Regions from separate parts of the Tistrella sp. genome, predicted to be linked through region 2. Evidence: riboswitches for the same ligand, from Rfam matches in the RefSeq annotation. Region 2 holds a riboswitch; each other region holds the start of a gene.

Region 1 (4,673 bases), on a different contig from region 2:
CCGGCCCGGTGGTGACGGTGGTGATCCGGTCGGTGATGGTGTTCTGGAACAGCGCCAGATCCAGGAACAGCGGCCCATCGGCATGGGCGGCGCCGATTTCGTATTGCAGGCTGCGTTCGGGATCGAGGTTCGGGTTGCCGAAGGTGCGGCCGCCGCCGACGGCGGTGAAGTCCGCCGCAAGCTCGGTGCCGGTCGGCGCGCGGAAGCCGGTGGCGACGCCGGCCCTGAGGGTCACCGTCGGCCAGGCCGCCCAGGCGGCGCCGACACTCCAGGTGACATCGTCCCAGCTTTCGGTGCGCTCCACCAGCAGCGGCTGGTTGGGGGTGGCCCTGGTCGAGACCCGGCCATAGGTCCAGCGGGCGCCGGCCCGCAGGGTCAGCGCGTCGTCGAAGGCCCGATGCACGCCCTCGCCATACACGCCGAAATCCTCGGTATCCTGGTTGATGTCATAGGGCGGCACCTGAGAGGTGGCCCCGCCCGAGACCGACTGGCGGAAGCGATCGCTGCGCAGTTTCGCGGTTTCGGCATCGATGCCGAACAGAAGGTCGGTATCGTCCCCCACCGCCAGCCGCGGCGCCAGCTTCAGCCCCAGCACGTCGAGCTGGCGGCGGTTGTCGTCGACCGAAAAGCCCGGCGCACCGCTGCGCTGACGCTCCGACCCCCAGTGAAAGCTGTCGACATCACGCACCGCATAGGCCTGGGCCGAAAGCCCCAGCCCGCCGCCGAATTCGGTGTCCCAGGCAAGATCGAGCGAGGCGTTGCGCCGGTCGTCGGTGTTGTCCAGATCCCATTGCGAGCCGCGGAAGCCGGCATCATAGACACCGTCGGTGCGGAGCGTCAGATCGATGCGCCCGACATCCTCACTCTCGAAGCCCAGCGCCGCCAGACCGCCACCGCGTTTCCAGGCGGTGTTGGCAAGCTGCCCCTCGGGGGTGTGGTAGTCGTCGGAAAGGCCGCCGCCGATGCCGACATAATGGTCGAAGCCGGCCGTGCCGCCGGCATTGGCGGCATGGCCACGGGCCAGGCCGAAGGATCCGGCACGGGCGGTGATCTCGCTGCCCGGGTCCTCGGTGGCGCCGCTGCGGGTGACCAGGTTGACCACGCCGCCGATCGCCTGGGCGCCGTAGATCACCGAGGCCGGGCCGCGGATGATCTCGATCCGGTCCAGATCGTCGGGCGAGAGCTTGGAGAGATTGGCGGTGCCGGCACGGCGGCCGTTCATCAGCACCGTCACCTGGCTGCGCCAGTCGCGGCCCTGGCCGTCGGTCGCGCCGCCGCGGATGTTGAACGAGGTCTGGCCCGGGCTCCAGTCGCTGAAGAAGCCGACGGCGTTTTCGGCCAAAAGATCGGTCACCGACCGGGCGGACGACCGGCGGATGGTAGCGGTATCGATCACCTGCACGGTGCCGGCGGCCCGGGCGCGGGGTTCGTCGCGGCCCTGGGCGGTGATCAGCATGCGGTCGAGTTCGGTGGCGGCGTCGGCCTCCGCCGCATCGGGAAGACAGGCGACGGAGCAGGACAGGGCCAGCACGCCAAGGGCGGGCCGGCGCAGAGAGGTGATGCGCATGGACGGACGATCCGGTTTCTTATGATTTGTTCAGCTGTGCCAGAGGAAGACGGCGGAGAGCTTGGGCGCCTCGGCGATCACCCCGCCATCGGCTTCGACCAACGCCAGATCGAGATGACGATCGAGCCGCGCCTCCAGATCGTCCACCGCATGACCGCGGCGGCCCAGATGGTCGAGCATATGCGCACGTGCGGCGGCACGGTCGGGAAACAGCGCCCGGAAGGTCCAGGGCACCAGATGGACCGTATCGGGGGCAAGGTCGCCCCCCAACTCGTCGAGCGCCGGCCGGTCGCCGGGGGTGATGTCTTCACCATGAAGATGGGATGGCAGGAAACCCGCCAGGCACCAGCTGCGCGGCCCCGCCTGGGCCGGCACGATCCAGGCGAGCATCCGGCCGAGCGGCCGGGTGCGGGCATGCAGCGCCCGGGCCTGGCCGATCGGCCCCGGAATATTGGCGCAGAGCACCAGATCGGCCGGCGCCGCCGGATCGGCGGGCGCAAGCTCCTGCCAGACGGCGTCGCGGATCTCGATCGACAGGTCGGGCCGCGCCTCGGCAAGCCCGGCCAGCCGGCCGCGCATATGGGCATTGGGTTCGATGGCGCACCAGCGCCCGCCGCGGGCGATCACGGCCTGGCCGAGCAGGCCCGATCCGGCGCCGATATCGATCAGGCTGCGCGGCCGGCCGCCGTAAAGCGCACGAAGCGTATCGCCCAGATTGCGGGCATAGTCCGACCGCGCGAGTTGTTCGGCGAAGAAGGCGGCATCGGCATCCGCCCAGAGGGCGGATGGTGGGCTGGCAAATGGAGAGCTGGCCGCGGCCGATGGCACGGCAGCCCGGGGCGTGGCGGACATCTTGGGCCTCACCTGCGTGGCACGTCACCGCAGGCCGGATCCGGGTGGAGCATTCCCCCCGGATCGCCATCGATACACCCCGACCGATGGGCACGCGCGTGACCACGAATGACGGCAGGTCTCCTGGCTCACGGGTCATCGCCGGTCCGTCGCCTTCCCGGCGCCCCGATATGCCGGGCAACCAGTGGCATCGCTGACGGCCAGCTCGCCGTCTACAGTTGCGGGGGCAGCCGGGGCCTGACGCGGATCACCGCCTGCACCCCGTTCCCTTTTGATCCCCGAGGGGAACCGTCGCGGATGACGATAGTGGAGCCGCCCATGACTGGTCAAGCATCCCGCCCTCCTGGTTATTGATACGATATAACATAACATTTTCAGATGATGCAACGCCCCCGACAGACATGCTGCGGGGGCCTCGGTCAGATGAACAGATCACCGGCGGATACGAAGCGCACACCGGCCGCCGTCATCTCGGCGCGTGCGCGGTCCAGCGAGCCGTCGGTATCGATGGCCCGGCAGGCATCTTCCACCAGAACCACCTCGAAACCGGCGGCCCGGGCGTCGAGCGCCGTCCAGGCGACACAGAAATCGGTGGCGAGCCCGCAGACGAAAACCCGCTTGACGCTGCGCGAGCGCAGATAGCCGTCGAGCCCGGTGGCGCTGCGCCGGTCGGCGGCGAGGAAGGCCGAATAGCTGTCGACCGTGGCGTCGTCGCCCTTGCGGATGATCAGCCGGGCATGGGGCAGATCCAGATCGTCATGCAGCCTGGCGCCATGGCTGCCCTGCACGCAATGGTCGGGCCAGAGCACCTGGGTGCCATAGGCAAGCTCCGCGGTCTGGAACGGCGCCTTGCCGGCATGGCTGGAAGCGAAAGAGGCATGGCCGGCCGGGTGCCAGTCCTGGGTCAGCACCACCTCGGTGAACAGCCGTCCGATCCGGTTGACCACCGGCACGATCTCGTCGCCGCCGGCGACCGCCAGCGCGCCGCCGGGCATGAAGTCATATTGCGGATCGGTCACGATCAGCGCATCGCCGGCGCCCGGACGCAGCCGCAGGGCCTCGGCGCGCGCCTCGGCTTCGGCATGACGGCGGCGACGGGACGACCGGCGACCGCCGGTCTCGGCCGAGGCGCCGCCGGTCTCGGCCTGATCCAGCGCCTCGCGGCGGCGGCGATAGGACGGGAAGGCCGCCAGTTCCTCGTCGCGCGCGCCCCGGATCATCAGCCCGTGCAGGAAGCCACGCAGCGAGCGGACCTCCTGCCCGGTCAGATCGGCACGCAGGAACATTGCCTGCAGATTGCGCAGCATCGTCGGCCGCATCTGCCGGTTGCGCACCACCCCCGACCAGTCGAGCGCCTGGCCCAGATGCTCCAGGAAGGCATCGATCTCCTGCTTGCTCGCCCGGCCATAGCGGCCGAAATCGAGCTGCACCGGCACGGTCTCGTCGCGTGCGGTGAACCATTCATACGAGACCAGCGCCACTGCCTGGGCAAGGTTCAGCGAGGCGAAAGCGGGGTTGAGCGGCACCGTCAGGATCAGATCGGCCAGAGCCACATCGTCATTCTCAAGCCCGGTGCGCTCGGGGCCGAACAGAATGCCGACCCGGCCGCCGGCCTCGACATGGCCGCGCATGCGCGCCGCCGCCGCGGCGGGTGTCGCCACCGGCTTCACCATGTCGCGCGGCCGCGCGGTGGAGGCGACCACGAAATCCAGATCGGCGACCGCATCCGCCACCGTCGCATAGATCCGGGCGTTGTCGAGCACCGCATCGGCGCCCGAGGCCAGAACCCGCGCCCGCTCGCTCGGCCATTCGCAGCGCGGTGCCACCAGACGCATGTCGGTCAGGCCGAAATTCAGCATCGACCGTGCGGCCGAGCCGATATTGTCGGCGATCTGGGTGTTCACCAGGATGATGGCGGCCTGGTTGCCGACGGCACCTTCAATGCCACGGGTGGCGGCCGCCTTGGGCGGCCGCTGCTCGGACTGATCGGTCATGCGCTCATATATCTTGTTGCTGCGAAGGGAGCCGGCCGCCGGGCAAAGTATCCTCAGGCGACGCTATTGGCCGCCGCAACCTCTGCCGCCGCCTGCACCGATCCCCCGGCGCGATAGAGCCGCCAGGTGATGCCGTCGGCCAGCGCCTCGTAAGAGGCATTGACGACGTTAGCCGAGACGCCGACCGTCGACCAGTGGTCGCCGGCGGTATCGGCACTTTCGATCACCACCCGGGTCACCGCATCGGTGCCGGTGCCGTC
Region 2 (4,673 bases):
ATAGCTGTCGATGCTCCAGGCGACGCCGCCCTGGCGATCGCGGGTCAGATCATTGGTCGGCCCGGCCAGCAGGCGGGCCATCAGCGCGGCACCGTCGGGTGGCGCATCGCCGGTGTCATAGCCCGCATTCTTCAGCGCCGCCAGGATCCGGGCCACACTCTCGGGCGTGTCGAGGCCGACGCCGTTGCCCAGCCGTCCGTCGCGATTGGGATAATTGGCGATGACCAGCAGCACCCGGCGATCACCCGCCGCCGTGCGCGCAAGCCGCACCCAGGCGGCGGCCAGCGCCGCCACATGGTCGATCCGGTCGGGCCGGGGCGCCTGAACCAGGATCGGGCATTCGGTCGCCTCGTCCCAGCGCGCCTCGGCCTTGAAGGCGACGGCGCGGGTCAGCACCCGGCCGTCGATTTCGGGCAGGGCCACATGCATGGCCAGGTCCGACGGGCCCAGCCCCCGGCTGCTGCCGGCCCAGGCCGCCTCGGACGCGCCGGACAGCACCACCTGCAGCACGGGGCCGGGCAGGCCGTCGAAGGGGGTGCGCGCCGCGCCCCGGCCATTGGCATCGCCCAGCGCGAAAGCGGTGGTGTTCAGCACGATCGCGGCCTTCGCCCGCTCCAGCGCCGCGCGCACGAAAGCGGCCGCCGCGGGGTCTTTCAGGCTTTGGGCGTGGACCATCAGCGGCGCCAGACCGCGCGCCTCCAGCCCCGAGGCCAGCGCTTCCACCGCCGCCGTCTGGCCGCCAAGCGCCAGAGAGCGGTAGAAGACGATCGCCGCCACCGGCCGGCCGCCCGCCGCCAGGGCGTCGATGCGCGCCAGATCCGCCCCGGTCAGCCCGGCATCGGCCGGGGCGGTACCGGTGGTCGCCGGATGCAGCCCCGCCGGCGGCAGCCTGACGGGTGCGGGGCCGGGCACATCACGCCGGCCCAGCAGGTGCTGCGCATGGATCAGCAGACCGGCAGCATTGTCGATGCCATAGCCGTTGAAATAGGACCAGATCAGCGCCCGCTCCCGCGCCGAGACGGTCGACAGGCCGTCGAGCGAACTGTCGGGCCGGTCGTCGCCGGGAATGACCACCAGTGCCACGGCACGGCTGCGGGCCAGCGCCGTCAACCGCTCCAGCCCATAGGACCAGTAGGCGGCGCCACCCAGCAGGCGCACGATCACCAGCCGGGCGCGGGCCAGCGTGCGGTCGACCCAGAGATCGACCGACATCGGGTGTTTCAGCCGCTGAAGGTTGACCAGCCGAAGCTCGGGCGCATCGGCGCCCAGCCGGGCCTTCGCGGCCGAAAGGCAGGCGAGTTCGGTATCCGCAGCCGTGACCACGACCATCTCTGCCGGGCTCTGGCGGAGGTCGATCGCCTCGTCGCCATCGTCGATCCGGCCGGGTTCGGCTGCAAGCAGATGCATGACGCCGGTACCCTCAGCTTGCCGGACGGCCGCCGAGGGCTTCGGCCACCGCGGCGGGATCCAGCCCCTGGGCCCCGATCACCACCAGGCGCGAGCGGCGTGCCTCGCCCGGCTGCCAGGGCCGGTCGAACTGCTGCTGCAGCCGCGGGCCCACGCCCTGAACCAGCAGGCGCATCGCCTTGCCCGGCACGGCCACGAAGCCCTTCACGCGATAGATCGGGTGCGCCTCGACCGCGGCCCCGATGCGGCCCGGCAGTGCCTCGTGATCCACGCCCTCCGGCAGTTCGACCACGAAGCTCGCAAAGGCGTCGTGGCCGTGCTCTTCCTCGCTTTCGCCGTCGTGATGGCTGGGGCGGGCGGCAAGATCGTCCTCGACCGCCGCCCCCAGGCCCAGCAGCACGGCCGGGTCGACCATGCCGCGCGCGGCCTCCACCACCCGGGTGGCGGGGCGAAGCTCGGGCGCGATCGCGGCCCGGGCCCGGGCCATGCCGTCGGCGTCCAGCATGTCGGCCTTGGTCACCACCACCATGTCGGCGCAGGCCAGCTGATCCTCGAACAGCTCGTCGACCTCGGCCTCGTGGTCCAGGGTCTGGTCGGCGGCGCGCTGGCGGTCCAGCGCCTCGGGGTCGTTGGCGACACGGCCCTCGGCCAGGGCCGCGCCATCCACCACCGCGATCACGCCGTCGACGGTCGCACGGGTCTTCACCCCCGGCCAGGCGAAGGCCTGGACCAGCGGCTTGGGCAGGGCCAGACCGCTGGTTTCGATGATGATGTGATCGGGCCGCGGCTCGCGGGCGAGCAGGGCTTCCATGGTCGGCAGGAAGTCGTCGGCGACGGTGCAGCAGATGCAGCCATTCGCCAGCTCAATCACGTTTTCATCAGGGCACGTTTCTATACCGCAACCCTTCAGCAGGTCGCCGTCGATGCCGACATCGCCGAATTCGTTGACGATCAGTGCCAGACGACGCCCGCCGGCATTCTCGATCAGATGCCGGATCAGCGTGGTCTTGCCCGCGCCCAGGAAGCCGGTGACGATCGTCGCAGGTATTTTCGCCCGGGTGCTCATGCGCGCCTCGCGTTGGTTCGATCCGATCGCGGCAACGGTAGAGGTCGAATGGCCGCGCCGTCAATCCACTCTCTGACAGCCGGTCCGGGCTGCGAAATCACGTTGCGCGCGCCGGATCGGGCCGCTAGCATCGTGCCCGCACGTGGTGCCACCCCGATCCAGGCGGAGGGGGTGGAGAATTGGGAAAGCGGTACGCGGAAGGCTCATAGCCCCGCAAAGCCGCTGCTGCCCCCGCAACGGTGTGGAAGCTTAAAGGCCGTCGAAACCACTGGGTCGGAAGACCTGGGAAGGGACGGCCCCCGGTCCGGATCTCCGGTCCGACTTCCGAGCCCGGATACCAGCCCGTGACATGACCGGCAGGCCGCGGTGGGCGGTGAGCGCTGATCCAGGGGGGCCCCTCTTGCGGACCTGCGGTCCGGCCGTCATCCGCCCCCGTTCCGGATCCGTTTACAGACCAGTTAGCTGCGGTCGCTGTCCCGTTCCGTCGACGAGGATGCGACCCTGTTTATGCGTTTGACCTATTGGATTCAGGGGCTTGCAGCCCTGCCACCCCTCCTCGGCGCAGGTCTGGCCGGGGCGGCGGAAACCCGTCTCGACCCCCTGGCGGTCGAAGCGCCGGGCATCGAGGAGACGGCGACGTCAGACCTCGCGCGCCTGGGCTGGGAGATGGAGGTGGTGACCCGCGCCCAGATCGAGCGGGCCGGCCCCTCGGCCGACGTCACCCGGGTGCTGCAGCGCTATGTGCCGGGGCTCTACGTCGCCCCCAAGACGGGCCCCTTCGACTATGGCACCTATTCGCTGCGCGGCTCCAGATCGGCGGATATCCTGATCCTGCTCGACGGGGTGCGGCTCAACAACCGGCTCTATGGCGGGCTCTACATCGACACGATATCGACCGCCGCGATCGAACGGATCGAGGTGGTGAAAGGCGCCCAGGGGCTGATCTTCGGCACCGAGGCGGTCGCCGGGGTGATCAACATCGTCACCCGCCGGGGGACCGGCGACGATCCGGAGGGCGCAATCTCGGCCGGGCTCGCCAGCGACGGCGCCCGCCATCTCGACGGCCGGGCGGGCGACCGCTTCCCGAACGCGCTCGGTGCCCTGGATCTGATGGTGTTCGGCTCCCACGACCAGAGCAACGGCTACATCCCCTATCGCAGCGAGGACATCGACGCCACGGTCAGCGACCGCCGCCGGTCCTATCGCGTCGCCAATCTGGGCTTTCGCGCCACCCAGCATCTGGGCGATACCGCACGCGTTGATCTGTTCTATCAATACGCCGCCGGCAAGCTGGACTTCGCCCGTCCGGTGTCGAACCACGACACCTTCAACGACCGCACCCAGCACATCGTGACCGCAAGCTTCGAGCACACGCCCTCCCAGGCTTTCGACTACGCACTGCGTGCCCATCTCAATGTCTGGGACACGGACTACACCCGGATCTACAATCAGCCCGGCGGCGGCACGACCACGCTCAATGACGGCGACTATTGGGGCTTCAAGGATTACGGGCTGAAGGCTCAGGGCCGCTGGCGGTTCGCCGGCCAGGAACTGCTCTTCGGGGCCGACAGCCAGTTCTACCGGGGCGCCGATGACGTTCTGGTCATCGGCAAGCAGACGGGTGAGGCCTATGGGCTGTTCACCCAGCTCCGCCCACATCTGGATGCCCTGCCCGAAACCGATCTGTCGATCGGCACCCGCTACAACTGGACGGCCGACGGCGCCGAGGCGCTGGTCTGGTCGGCGAGCATCCGCCAGGGTTTCGGCCCGGCCTTTATCCGCGCGCTTGCCGGCACCTCCTTCCGCCTGCCCACCGCCGAGCAGCTCTATGCCAACGACGATTGCTGTGCGAAAGGCAATCCGGGCCTCGATCCCGAGACCAGCCGCGAGGTGGAACTGGGCGGCGGCGTCGATGTCGATCTCGGCCGCGATGCCCGCCTCACCCTGGAAGTCACGGCCTTCCGCCGCGAGATCGACGACATGATCGACGGCTCCGGCGACCGCTTCGTCAACGTTTCGGAAGGCGTGCTCTCGGAAGGCGTAGAGCTTGAGGCCGGGCTCGATTTCGCCCGCGGCTGGTCGACCGGGGCCGGGGTCACCTTCGTCTCGACCGAGCGCCGGGACACCGGGCTGCAGCTCGACAACATCCCGACCCGCCATGGTTTCGTCCGGATCGGCTATGAGATGCCGGATGACACGC
Region 3 (4,673 bases), on a different contig from region 2:
GCCGACCAGGGTCATCGGATCGAGATCGCCGGCGATCACGCGCCTCACTGACATGCCAGGCACTCCTCGTAATCGGTGCGTGCGGTCGCGGCCAGGCTGGCCCCGGCACGGGTGCCGCCGGCAAAGCCCGCCCGCTGGATGGATTTGGAGCGGCAGTAATAAAGGCTCTTCACCCCCCGCTCCCAGGCGGTCCAGTGCAGCATGTGCAGATCCCATTTATCGATATCGGCCGGCAGATACAGGTTCAGCGACTGGCTCTGGCACAGGAAGGGTGCACGGTCGGCCGCCAGTTCCACGATCCAGCGCTGATCGATCTCGAAGGCGGTGCGGAACACCGCCTTCTCGTCGTCGGTCAACCCGTCCAGATGCTGCACCGATCCTTCGTGCTCGACGATCGATTGCCAGATCTCGGGCCGGTCGAGGCCGCGTTCGGTCAGCAGCCGGGCCAGATGCGGGTTGCGCACCGGAAAGGCGCCCGACAGCGTCTTGTGGGTGTAGATATTGGCCGGGACCGGCTCGATACAGGCGCTGGTGCCGCCGCAGATGATGCTGATCGACGCCGTCGGCGCGATGGCGAGCTTGTGGCTGAACCGCGCCTGCATGCCGGCCTCGGCCGCGTCCGGGCAGGGGCCGCGCTCCTCGGCCAGGAACACCGAGGCCCGGTCGGCCTCCTGGCGCAGCCTGCGGAAGATCGCAAGGTTCCAGGCCTTGGCCATCGCGCTTTCGAACGGGATGCCGCGCGCCTGCAGGAAGGCATGAAAGCCCATGACGCCCAGCCCGACCGAGCGTTCGCGCATCGCCGAATAGCGCGCCCGGGCCATCTCGTCGGGTGCCGTCTCGATGAAGCTGGTCAGCACGTTGTCGAGGAAGCGCAGCACGTCCTCGACGACCCCCGCCTCACCCTGCCACTGATCCCAGGTTTCGATGTTGAGCGAGGCAAGACAGCAGACCGCGGTGCGTTCCTCGTCCAGATGATCGGCGCCGGTCGCGAGCGTGATTTCGCTGCACAGGTTGGAAGTCGAGACCTTGAGCCCCAGCGCCCGCTGATGGCGCGGCAGCGCCCGGTTCACCGTGTCGATGAACAGAAGATAGGGCTCACCGGTCTGCAGCCGGGTCTCAAGGATCCGCTGCCACAGCCGCCTGGCGTCGATGCGGCGCATCACCGCGCCGGATTTGGGGCTGATCAGCGGAAAATCGGCGCCATCGCGCACGGCTTCCATGAAGGCATCGGTGATCGCGATGCCGTGATGCAGGTTCAGGCCCTTGCGGTTGAAATCGCCCGAGGCCTTGCGGATTTCAAGAAATTCCTCGATCTCCGGGTGATGCACGTCCAGATAGACCGCGGCCGATCCGCGACGCAGCGAGCCCTGCGAGATCGCCAGCGTCAGCCCGTCCATGACATGGATGAAGGGGATGATGCCGGATGTCTCGCCGCAGCCCTTCACCGGCTCGCCGATGGAACGGACCTCGCCCCAATAGGTGCCGATGCCGCCGCCATTGGAGGCGAGCGCCACATTCTCGTTCCAGGTCCGCACGATGCCGTCCAGGCTGTCGGGCACCGCGTTCAGGAAGCACGAGATCGGCAGGCCGCGGCTGGTGCCGCCATTGGACAGGATCGGCGTCGCCGGCATGAACCAGAGCCGCGAGATCGCATCATAGATCCGCTGGGCATGGGCCCGGTCGTCGGCATAGGCGCAGGCGACCCGGGCGAACAGATCCTGATAGCTCTCCCCCGGCATCAGATAGCGGTCACGCAGCGTCGCCTTGCCGAAATCGGTCAGCAGCGCATCACGGCCACGATCGAGCACCAGATCGGCCGGCACCGGCTTGGGGGCCAGCGGAAACGGGATCGGCGCCTGCGGCCGGCGCGGCACGGCTTCGGGCGGCAGCGAAGCCGTCACCGGAACCAGATGGCCGTGCCGGTCGAAGTCGAAGGCGAGAGAGGTCATGGCGTTCACCCATCGATCTGCGGACCGGGGCCGGATGAACGCAGGGCAGGCCGAACGCGCGGGCACGGGATCAGAACCCGCGGGTCGCCGGACGGAAACCGCCATGCGCCCGCCGGGACTCCCCGCCCAGGGACGTATCATTCCAAGGTTCCGGCAGGTCTCCTGGCTCGCGGGTCACCGCCGCCACGCCGGCCTTCCCGACGGTTGCCCGTCAGTGGCCCAGTCTTGCGTGGCCGCTCTCCGCCTACAGTTGCGGGGACAGCTCCGGCATTGACGGGGGTGTCCCCCGTCGCACCGGATTCCCTCTTAGCCCCAGATCTTGTGGACCTGGGGAACCGAGAACGCCGCATCTTGTGCAGATCGCCGTCCCGCCGTCAAGCCTCGGCCGCGGGATAGGGGGCGAAGCGGCGTTCCGCCTCGTCGACCGCCAGGCGCCGCCCCACCGGCGGAAAGGCGCGCTGCGGGCAGGCCGGGCGGTCGCAGACCTTGCAGCCGGCGCCGATCGGCGTCGCGGCCTCCGGATCGGACAGGTCCAGCCCCTTGGCATAGACCAGCCGGCCGGCATGGCGCAGGTCACAGCCAAGCCCGATGGCGAAGCTCTTGCCCGGTGCGCCCCAGCCGCCGCCCATGCGTCCCACGGTGCGGGCGATCCAGAGATAGGTCCGGCCATCGGGCATGCGGGCCAGCTGGGTCAGGATCCGGCCGGGGCTGGCGAAGGCCTCGTGCACGTTCCAGAGCGGGCAGCTGCCGCCGACCCGCGAGAAGTGGAAATCGGTCGCCGACTGACGTTTGGAGATATTGCCGGCCCGGTCGACCCGCACGAAGAAGAACGGCACGCCCCGCGCCTCGGGCCGCTGCAACGTGCTGAGGCGATGGCAGATGGTCTCGAACCCCACCCCGAACCGGCGGGACAGCCGCTCGATGTCATAGCCCAGTTCCTCCGCAGCCGCCAGGAAGGGGGCATAGGGCAGGATCAGCGCCCCGGCGAAATAGGCGGCCAGGCCGATCCGCGCCAGCACCCGCGCCTCTTCCCCGGAAAAGCCCGGATCGGCCGACAGCCGGTCCAGCACCGCCCCCTGTTCCAGAAAGGCGAGCCGGCTGGCGATCTGGAAGGCGGCCCGGCCCGGCGGCAGCCCGGCTGCCAGCCGCAGCACCCGGCGCTCGGGATCGAAGCGGCTGAGCACCCCGCCCCGGCTTTCCGCCTCGCCCGGCTCTTCGTCGTCGATCACCTCGACACCGTGCCGGCGGCGCAGATGGGCGATCAACCGCGGCAGAACCCGGCCGGGAACCAGGCCTGCCGCGGTGTTCAGCGCCTCGGCGGCATGGTCCAGCTCGGCCACATGGTTGTGGCGGGCATAGAAGAAATCCCGCACCTCCTCGTAAGGCATCGGCGTCAGGGTCTGGCCGGCGACGTCCTGCCCCAACCGGGCGGCAAGCGCATCGGCCCGCTCTTCCGCCGCCCGCCAGTTCCGGTGCAGCCCGACCAGCGCCCGGCCGATCTCGGGCATACCGGCGGCCAGTTCCCGGATCTCGGCCATCGACGCCCGCCCGCCGGCCCCCTCGCCGCTCAACACATCGCGCAGATCGGCGATCAGCCGCGCCTCCTCGTCTTCCGAGAACATCTGCACATCGACCCCGAAGACCGCATTGATCTTCAGCAGCACCGGCACGGTCAGGGGCCGTTGGTTGCGTTCCAGCTGGTTCAGGTAGCTGGGCGACACGTCCAGCGCGCGGGCCAGTGCCGCCTGGGTCAGGCCGCGTTCCTCGCGCAGCCGTTTCAGCCGCACACCCATGAATGCCTTGCTCATGCCCGGCTCATCCTTCGCTCCCCGAATCTTCGCAAACTTCGCAAACTTCCGGGCCACCCTTCGCAAACCCACGCATTTTCAGTCATTTGCGGGTTTTTCCGTCTGCGTATATTGCGAAGCATCCCATCCGATGCAAGAGCAATGAGGCCCCTGGTGATCCTGCACGAGGTTCGCGCCCACCGTTCCGCCGACCATCTGCCCCGCGAGGATCAGCTCGCCTGGAAGATCGCGGCCGTTGCCGCCGACCCGGTACCGGTCGGTGCCGAAGTGGCCGAGATGATCGGCAACCGCATCATCGACAATGCCGCGGTCGCCGCCGCCGCCCTCGCCCGCCGGCCGGTGGTGAGCGCCCGCACCCAGGCGGCCGCGCACCCCTTCACCCCCGGCGCCACGGTCTTCGGCCTGTCACCTCATCGTCGGGTTTCGCCCGAATGGGCGGCCTGGGCCAACGGGGTCGCGGTGCGTGAACTCGACTTCCACGACACATTCCTCGCCGCCGACTATTCCCATCCGGGCGACAACATCCCGCCGGTGCTGGCAGTCGCCCAGCATTGCGGGCTCAACGGCGACCGGCTGCTTCGCGGCCTTGCCGCCGCCTACGAGATCCAGGTCGATCTGGTGAAGGGCATCTGCCTGCACGAGCACCGCATCGACCACATCGCCCATCTGGGCCCCTCGGCCGCCGCCGGCATCGGCGCGGCGCTGGGCCTGCCGGCAGAGGTGATCCTCCAGGCGGTGCAGCAGGCGCTGCACGTCACCACCACCACCCGCCAGTCGCGCAAGGGCGAGATTTCCAGCTGGAAGGCCTATGCCCCGGCCTTCGCCGGCAAGATGGCGATCGAGGCGGTGGACCGCGCCATGCGCGGCGAGGGCGCGCCCGCGCCCGTCTACGAGGGCGAGGACGGGGTCATCGCCC
Region 4 (4,673 bases), on a different contig from region 2:
CGAAGCTGAGCATATGGGTGGCCCGGTCGGCGAGGTGGGCGACGCCCATCATCGCCAGCGCCTCGGCCGTGCGCTCCCCGGCCTCGGCTGCCGTCAGCCCCAGATTGAGCGGCCCGAAGCTCACATCCTCGGCGACGGTCGCCGCAAAGAGCTGATCATCCGGGTCCTGAAACACCAGACCGACACGGTGCCGCAGCCGGGTCAGGCCCTTGCGGTCGTGGGTGACCGGGGTGCCGTCCAGCACGACCTGCCCCTGATCGGTGCGGATCGCCCCGGCCAGCGCCAGCAGCAGGGTGGATTTGCCGGCGCCATTGGCGCCCAGAATGGCCAGCCGGCCGCCGGCCGGGATCGCCAGATCGACATGGTCGAGCGCCGTGACGCCGCCCGGATAATGATGGACCAGACCGCGGGCTTCGAGCATCAGCCGATCCAGACCGCCCCGGCCGCAGCAAGCACCAGACCACAGGCAAGCACGGCAAGCCGCGCCGGGGCCGCAACCGCCTCGGTGCCGGCAAAGCGCAGGCGGCCGTCATAGCCGCGCACCGCCAGCCCGGCATTCATCCGCTGCGCCCGATCCAGCACCCGGGGCAGAAGCCCCGCAAGCAGCCGCCCGCCCGAGCGGATCTGCCGGCCCCAGCCGGCATGTCCCAGCCGGGCCGCCTGGGCACGCTGCCCCGTCTCAAGACAGTCCAGCACCAGCCAGACGATGCGGAACATCATCATCGCCAGATCCGAGATGTCGGGGGCGAGCCCGCGACGCTGAACCATCTGCAGCAGCGAGGTGAGCGGCGTGGTCAACGCAAGCCCGATCAGACAGGCGACGCAGGTGATGCTTCTGAGGCCGGTGAAGGCGGCAGCAGACAGCACCTCGGGCCCGGCGATTCCAACCACCGGCCCCTGCGCCCAATGCAGCGTGATCATCTGCACCGCAGTACCGGCCAGGATGAAACCGGCCGGCACCACGGCCGCGGCGCGCAGATCCCGCGGCGCCACCTGTGCCGCCCCCAGCACCAGGCAGAGGACCAGCATCAGGATCACGATCTGGCCGATCCAGCCGGCCGCGATGAGCGAGACCAGCATCAGCCCGATGAAGATCAGGGCCTTTTCGGCAGCCGGTCGTCTGCGCCAGCGGTTGGTCTGCGCGGCACGATCGATGGCCCGCATCAGGCGCGGGGTCCGTCGGCACGTGCCGGCGCCGCCTCGTCCGCGGCCGGATCCGCCTCGCGGCGGCCACGGCGCAGGCCGAAATAATAGCCGAGCAGACCGGCGCCGATCGCCGCCTGAAGGGCGAAGAGCAGGCTTTCGATCTCGCCGCTCGGCGGCTCCCACAGCGGTTGGAACCAGGGCACATAGTCCGGCGCGATCTCGCCGATCACCAGTTCCGCCTGACCGTCGGCCCCGGCGAATTCCGCCGTGCCGGGCGGATGGATCAGCAGCGGCGCGATCGCCAGCATCACGACCAGGGCGAGCAGAACCAGATTGCGCTTCATCATGACGCCACCCGCCCGCGGAACAGATCCAGCGCCTTCAGTTCCGAGCGGCTGTAGCGGCCGAGCATGTTGAACACCACCACGGTCAGCAGCCCCTCGCTGATCGCCAGCGGCACCTGGGTGAGGGCGAAAATGCCCAGGAACTTCGATGCCGCCCCGGCGATGCCACCGGTCGGATCGGGGAAGGCGAGCGCCAGTTGCAGCGAGGTCACCACATAGGTGGCAAGATCGCCGAGCGTCGCCGCAAAGAAGATCGCGAGTGCGGCCCCGGCCCCCATGCGGGTGAGGCCGTGGAACAGCCCCCAGGCCACGAAGGGCCCGGCGATCGCCATGGAGAATACGTTGGCGCCAAGGGTGGTGAGCCCGCCATGGGCGAGCAGCAGGGCCTGAAACAGCAGCACGATGGTGCCGAGCACGGTGGTGACCGTGGGCCCGAACAGGGTGGCGGCCAGCCCCGTTCCGGTCGGATGGGAACAGCTGCCGGTCACCGAGGGCAGTTTCAGCGCCGAGAGCACGAAGACATAGGCGCCGGATGCCGCCAGCAGCAGCTTCACTTCCGGCGTTTCGCGGACCAGCCGGGTGATGCGGCGGGCACCGTGAATGACGAAGGGGGCCGAGACCGCCGCCCAGAGGGCGGCATGGGTCGCCGGCAGATAACCTTCCATAATATGCAAGGGCCGATCCTCCGAAGGCGTTGGCCACGTGCGGCAAGGCCTTCGGAGAAATCCCGGCAGGTTCCGGGGACCCCGCCCCCGTCCGAACACCCCGTTCGGAGAGTGGCCCTGTCAGATGCGAAGGCAGGTTTCCTGGCTTGCGGGTCACCATCCGTCGCCGGCCTTCCCGGTTGCCCAGTGGCCTGACAGCCCGGAACCTCAGGTCCCGGGCGGGCGACGAACTCTCCGCCTACAGTTGCGGGGGCAGCCATGGCTCCCGGGCGCACAGCGCCCGTGCCCATGTTCCCTTTTACACCGCCCTCCCCCGTCAGGAGCGAGAGGCGGACCTTCATGGGAGGTGATTCTGATCTGTGGTTGTATCGGGTGTCAAGTCGTCGGCCCGCGGGTGGGGTCGGCACCGGACATCCCCGCCTCAAAAAAATGTCGGGCCGCACGGCATCGCTGTCGAAATCGCCATGGCCCGGGGCTCATCATTCCGGACGGGGAAGAGCGGCCCGCGGGGTGCGGGCACGGCGTGCCGTCCGCAGATGAGGGATGCGAACGATGCAGTACATGATGGTGATCTACGAAACCGCCGAAGCCCATGCGAAGCAGAAGGATCCGGCCCGGGCCGGGGACTATTGGGGCGGCTGGGGTGCCTATGTCGAGGCGATCCGCGCCTCGGGCATCATGCTGGAAGGCCACGGGCTGCTGCCGCCCGAGACGGCGACGACGCTGCGGATCACGGACGGGCGCCGCGAGGTGCAGGACGGCCCGTTTGCCGACACCAAGGAGCGGCTCGCCGGCTATTTCGTGATCGAGGTGCCGGATCTGGACACGGCCCTCGACTGGGCCGCCCGCTGCCCCGCGGCGGCCGAGGGTGCCATTGAGCTGAGGCCGGTGATGCCCTCGGCGCAGGAACCCGGGGGCGCGGCGTGACCGGCCCCGACGCGGCACACAGGGCGGTCGAGGCGGCGGCACGGCAGTCCCGTGCCCGCCTCGTCGCCTTCCTGGCCGCACGGTTCCGCGACCTGGCCGCGGCAGAGGATGCCGTGGCCGATGCCTTCCGGATCGCGCTCGACCTCTGGCCCCGGCAGGGTGTGCCGCACGCGCCGGAGGCCTGGCTCGCCACGGTCGCCCGCCGCCGGATCACCCATGCCCTGCGCCATGGGGCCGTGCGCCGGGCGGCCGAACCGGCCCTGACCCTGCTGGCGGGGGAGGCGGAGGATGCGGCGATGGCGGCGCGGCCCCTGCCCGACGACCGCCTGGCCCTGCTGTTCGTCTGCGCCCATCCCGCGATCGCCCCCGAGATGCGCGCGCCGTTGATGCTGCAGGCGGTGCTGGGGCTGGATGCCGCCCGGATCGGATCGGCCTTTCTGGTGGCACCCGCCACCATGGGGCAGCGGCTGGTCAGGGCCAAGGCGCGGATCCGGAGCGCCGGCATCGGCTTTCAGCTGCCCGAGCCGCAGGATCTGCCGGAACGGCTGAGCCATGTGCTGGATGCCGTCTACGCCGCCTTCGGCACCGGCTGGGAGATGGTGGCCGGCGGCGATACCCGCGGCGCCGACCTGACCGGCGAGGCCCTGTGGCTGGGCCGGCTGCTGGTGGAGCTGATGCCGTCCGCGGCCGAGGCGCGCGGTCTTCTGGCCCTGATGGCCCATTGCGAGGCACGCCGCCCGGCAAGGCGCGACGCCGCCGGCCGCTATGTCCCGATCGATCTTCAGGACACCACGCTCTGGCGGGCCGATCTGATCGCCGAGGCCGAAGCCCAGCTGGCCGCGGCCGCAGCCCTGGGGCGCCCCGGCCGCTATCAGCTGGAGGCGGCGATCCAATCCGCCCATAACGCACGCGCCGACCCCGCCGGGCGGCCGCAACCCGGCCCCGACATCCGACTGGCCCTCTATAGTGCCCTGATGGCGATCGCCCCATCCGCAGGGGCCGCCGTCGGCCATGCCGCCGCCCTGGCCGGAACGGCGGGCCCGATGCACGGCCTTCATGCCCTCGACGCCGTCGCCGGGCTTGAGACCTATCAGCCCGCCTGGGCGCTTCGGGCCCATCTGCTGGCGGCGTCGGGCGATGCCGCATCGGCGCGCGCCGCCTATGCCCGGGCAATCGGCCTTGCCGAGGATCCGGCCGTGCGCAGCTGGCTTGCGGCCGCAGCCGCCGGCCTCAATGACGGGGCGTGACCGACGGATCGTCGGCATCAATGACGGGGCGTGACCGACGGATCATCGGTCCAGGCACTGCTGCCGTCGCGGGGGGTGAAGAACAGGATGTCGAGGGCGGGCGTGTGCAGGACCGCGCCGTGGGTCATGGCCCTGGGCACACAGAGGACATCGCCGGGCCCGACCTCCAGCTGCATGTCTTCCACGCCCGTACTGATGGTAAAAGTGGCGCGGCCGGCCAGGATCACCAGGATTTCGTCGCCGCCGTCATGGCGTTCCCAGAAGCCCTTCACGCTGCCTGCATCGATCCGGATCACCCCGGCCATCACCGGCCCGTCGGCCAGATGATGATCGAGCAGGCGAAA

Evidence for each region. Region 2 has a riboswitch for cobalamin ahead of CMO28_RS02920 (TonB-dependent receptor plug domain-containing protein). Riboswitches for the same ligand answer to the same signal wherever they lie in the genome.
Region 1: another riboswitch for cobalamin. It lies ahead of CMO28_RS22840 (hypothetical protein); the one in region 2 lies ahead of CMO28_RS02920 (TonB-dependent receptor plug domain-containing protein).
Region 3: another riboswitch for cobalamin. It lies ahead of CMO28_RS26670 (ribonucleoside-diphosphate reductase subunit alpha); the one in region 2 lies ahead of CMO28_RS02920 (TonB-dependent receptor plug domain-containing protein).
Region 4: another riboswitch for cobalamin. It lies ahead of CMO28_RS14605 (energy-coupling factor ABC transporter permease); the one in region 2 lies ahead of CMO28_RS02920 (TonB-dependent receptor plug domain-containing protein).

What each region holds. Positions count from the first base shown of each region.
Region 1 is NZ_NYWI01000072.1:26,265-30,937, forward strand. It holds gene CMO28_RS22835 (TonB-dependent receptor) at 1-1,567, opposite strand, end outside; gene CMO28_RS22840 (hypothetical protein) at 1,598-2,419, opposite strand; cobalamin riboswitch at 2,515-2,727, opposite strand; gene pncA (bifunctional nicotinamidase/pyrazinamidase) at 2,839-3,468, opposite strand; partial or broken gene CMO28_RS29975 (RNA methyltransferase) at 3,658-4,413, opposite strand; gene cimA (citramalate synthase) at 4,467-4,673, opposite strand, start outside.
Region 2 is NZ_NYWI01000013.1:38,550-43,222, forward strand. It holds gene cobN (cobaltochelatase subunit CobN) at 1-1,407, opposite strand, end outside; gene cobW (cobalamin biosynthesis protein CobW) at 1,421-2,473, opposite strand; cobalamin riboswitch at 2,600-2,833, shown strand; gene CMO28_RS02920 (TonB-dependent receptor plug domain-containing protein) at 2,981-4,673, shown strand, end outside.
Region 3 is NZ_NYWI01000078.1:20,038-24,710, forward strand. It holds gene CMO28_RS26665 (ribonucleotide-diphosphate reductase subunit beta) at 1-54, opposite strand, end outside; gene CMO28_RS26670 (ribonucleoside-diphosphate reductase subunit alpha) at 45-1,949, opposite strand; cobalamin riboswitch at 2,084-2,304, opposite strand; gene CMO28_RS26675 (short-chain fatty acyl-CoA regulator family protein) at 2,324-3,757, opposite strand; gene CMO28_RS26680 (MmgE/PrpD family protein) at 3,899-4,673, shown strand, end outside.
Region 4 is NZ_NYWI01000040.1:105,686-110,358, reverse strand. It holds gene CMO28_RS14620 (energy-coupling factor ABC transporter ATP-binding protein) at 1-421, opposite strand, end outside; gene cbiQ (cobalt ECF transporter T component CbiQ) at 421-1,164, opposite strand; gene CMO28_RS14610 (energy-coupling factor ABC transporter substrate-binding protein) at 1,164-1,493, opposite strand; gene CMO28_RS14605 (energy-coupling factor ABC transporter permease) at 1,490-2,164, opposite strand; cobalamin riboswitch at 2,269-2,509, opposite strand; gene CMO28_RS14600 (YciI family protein) at 2,708-3,082, shown strand; gene CMO28_RS14595 (RNA polymerase sigma factor) at 3,079-4,329, shown strand; gene CMO28_RS14590 (cupin domain-containing protein) at 4,347-4,673, opposite strand, start outside.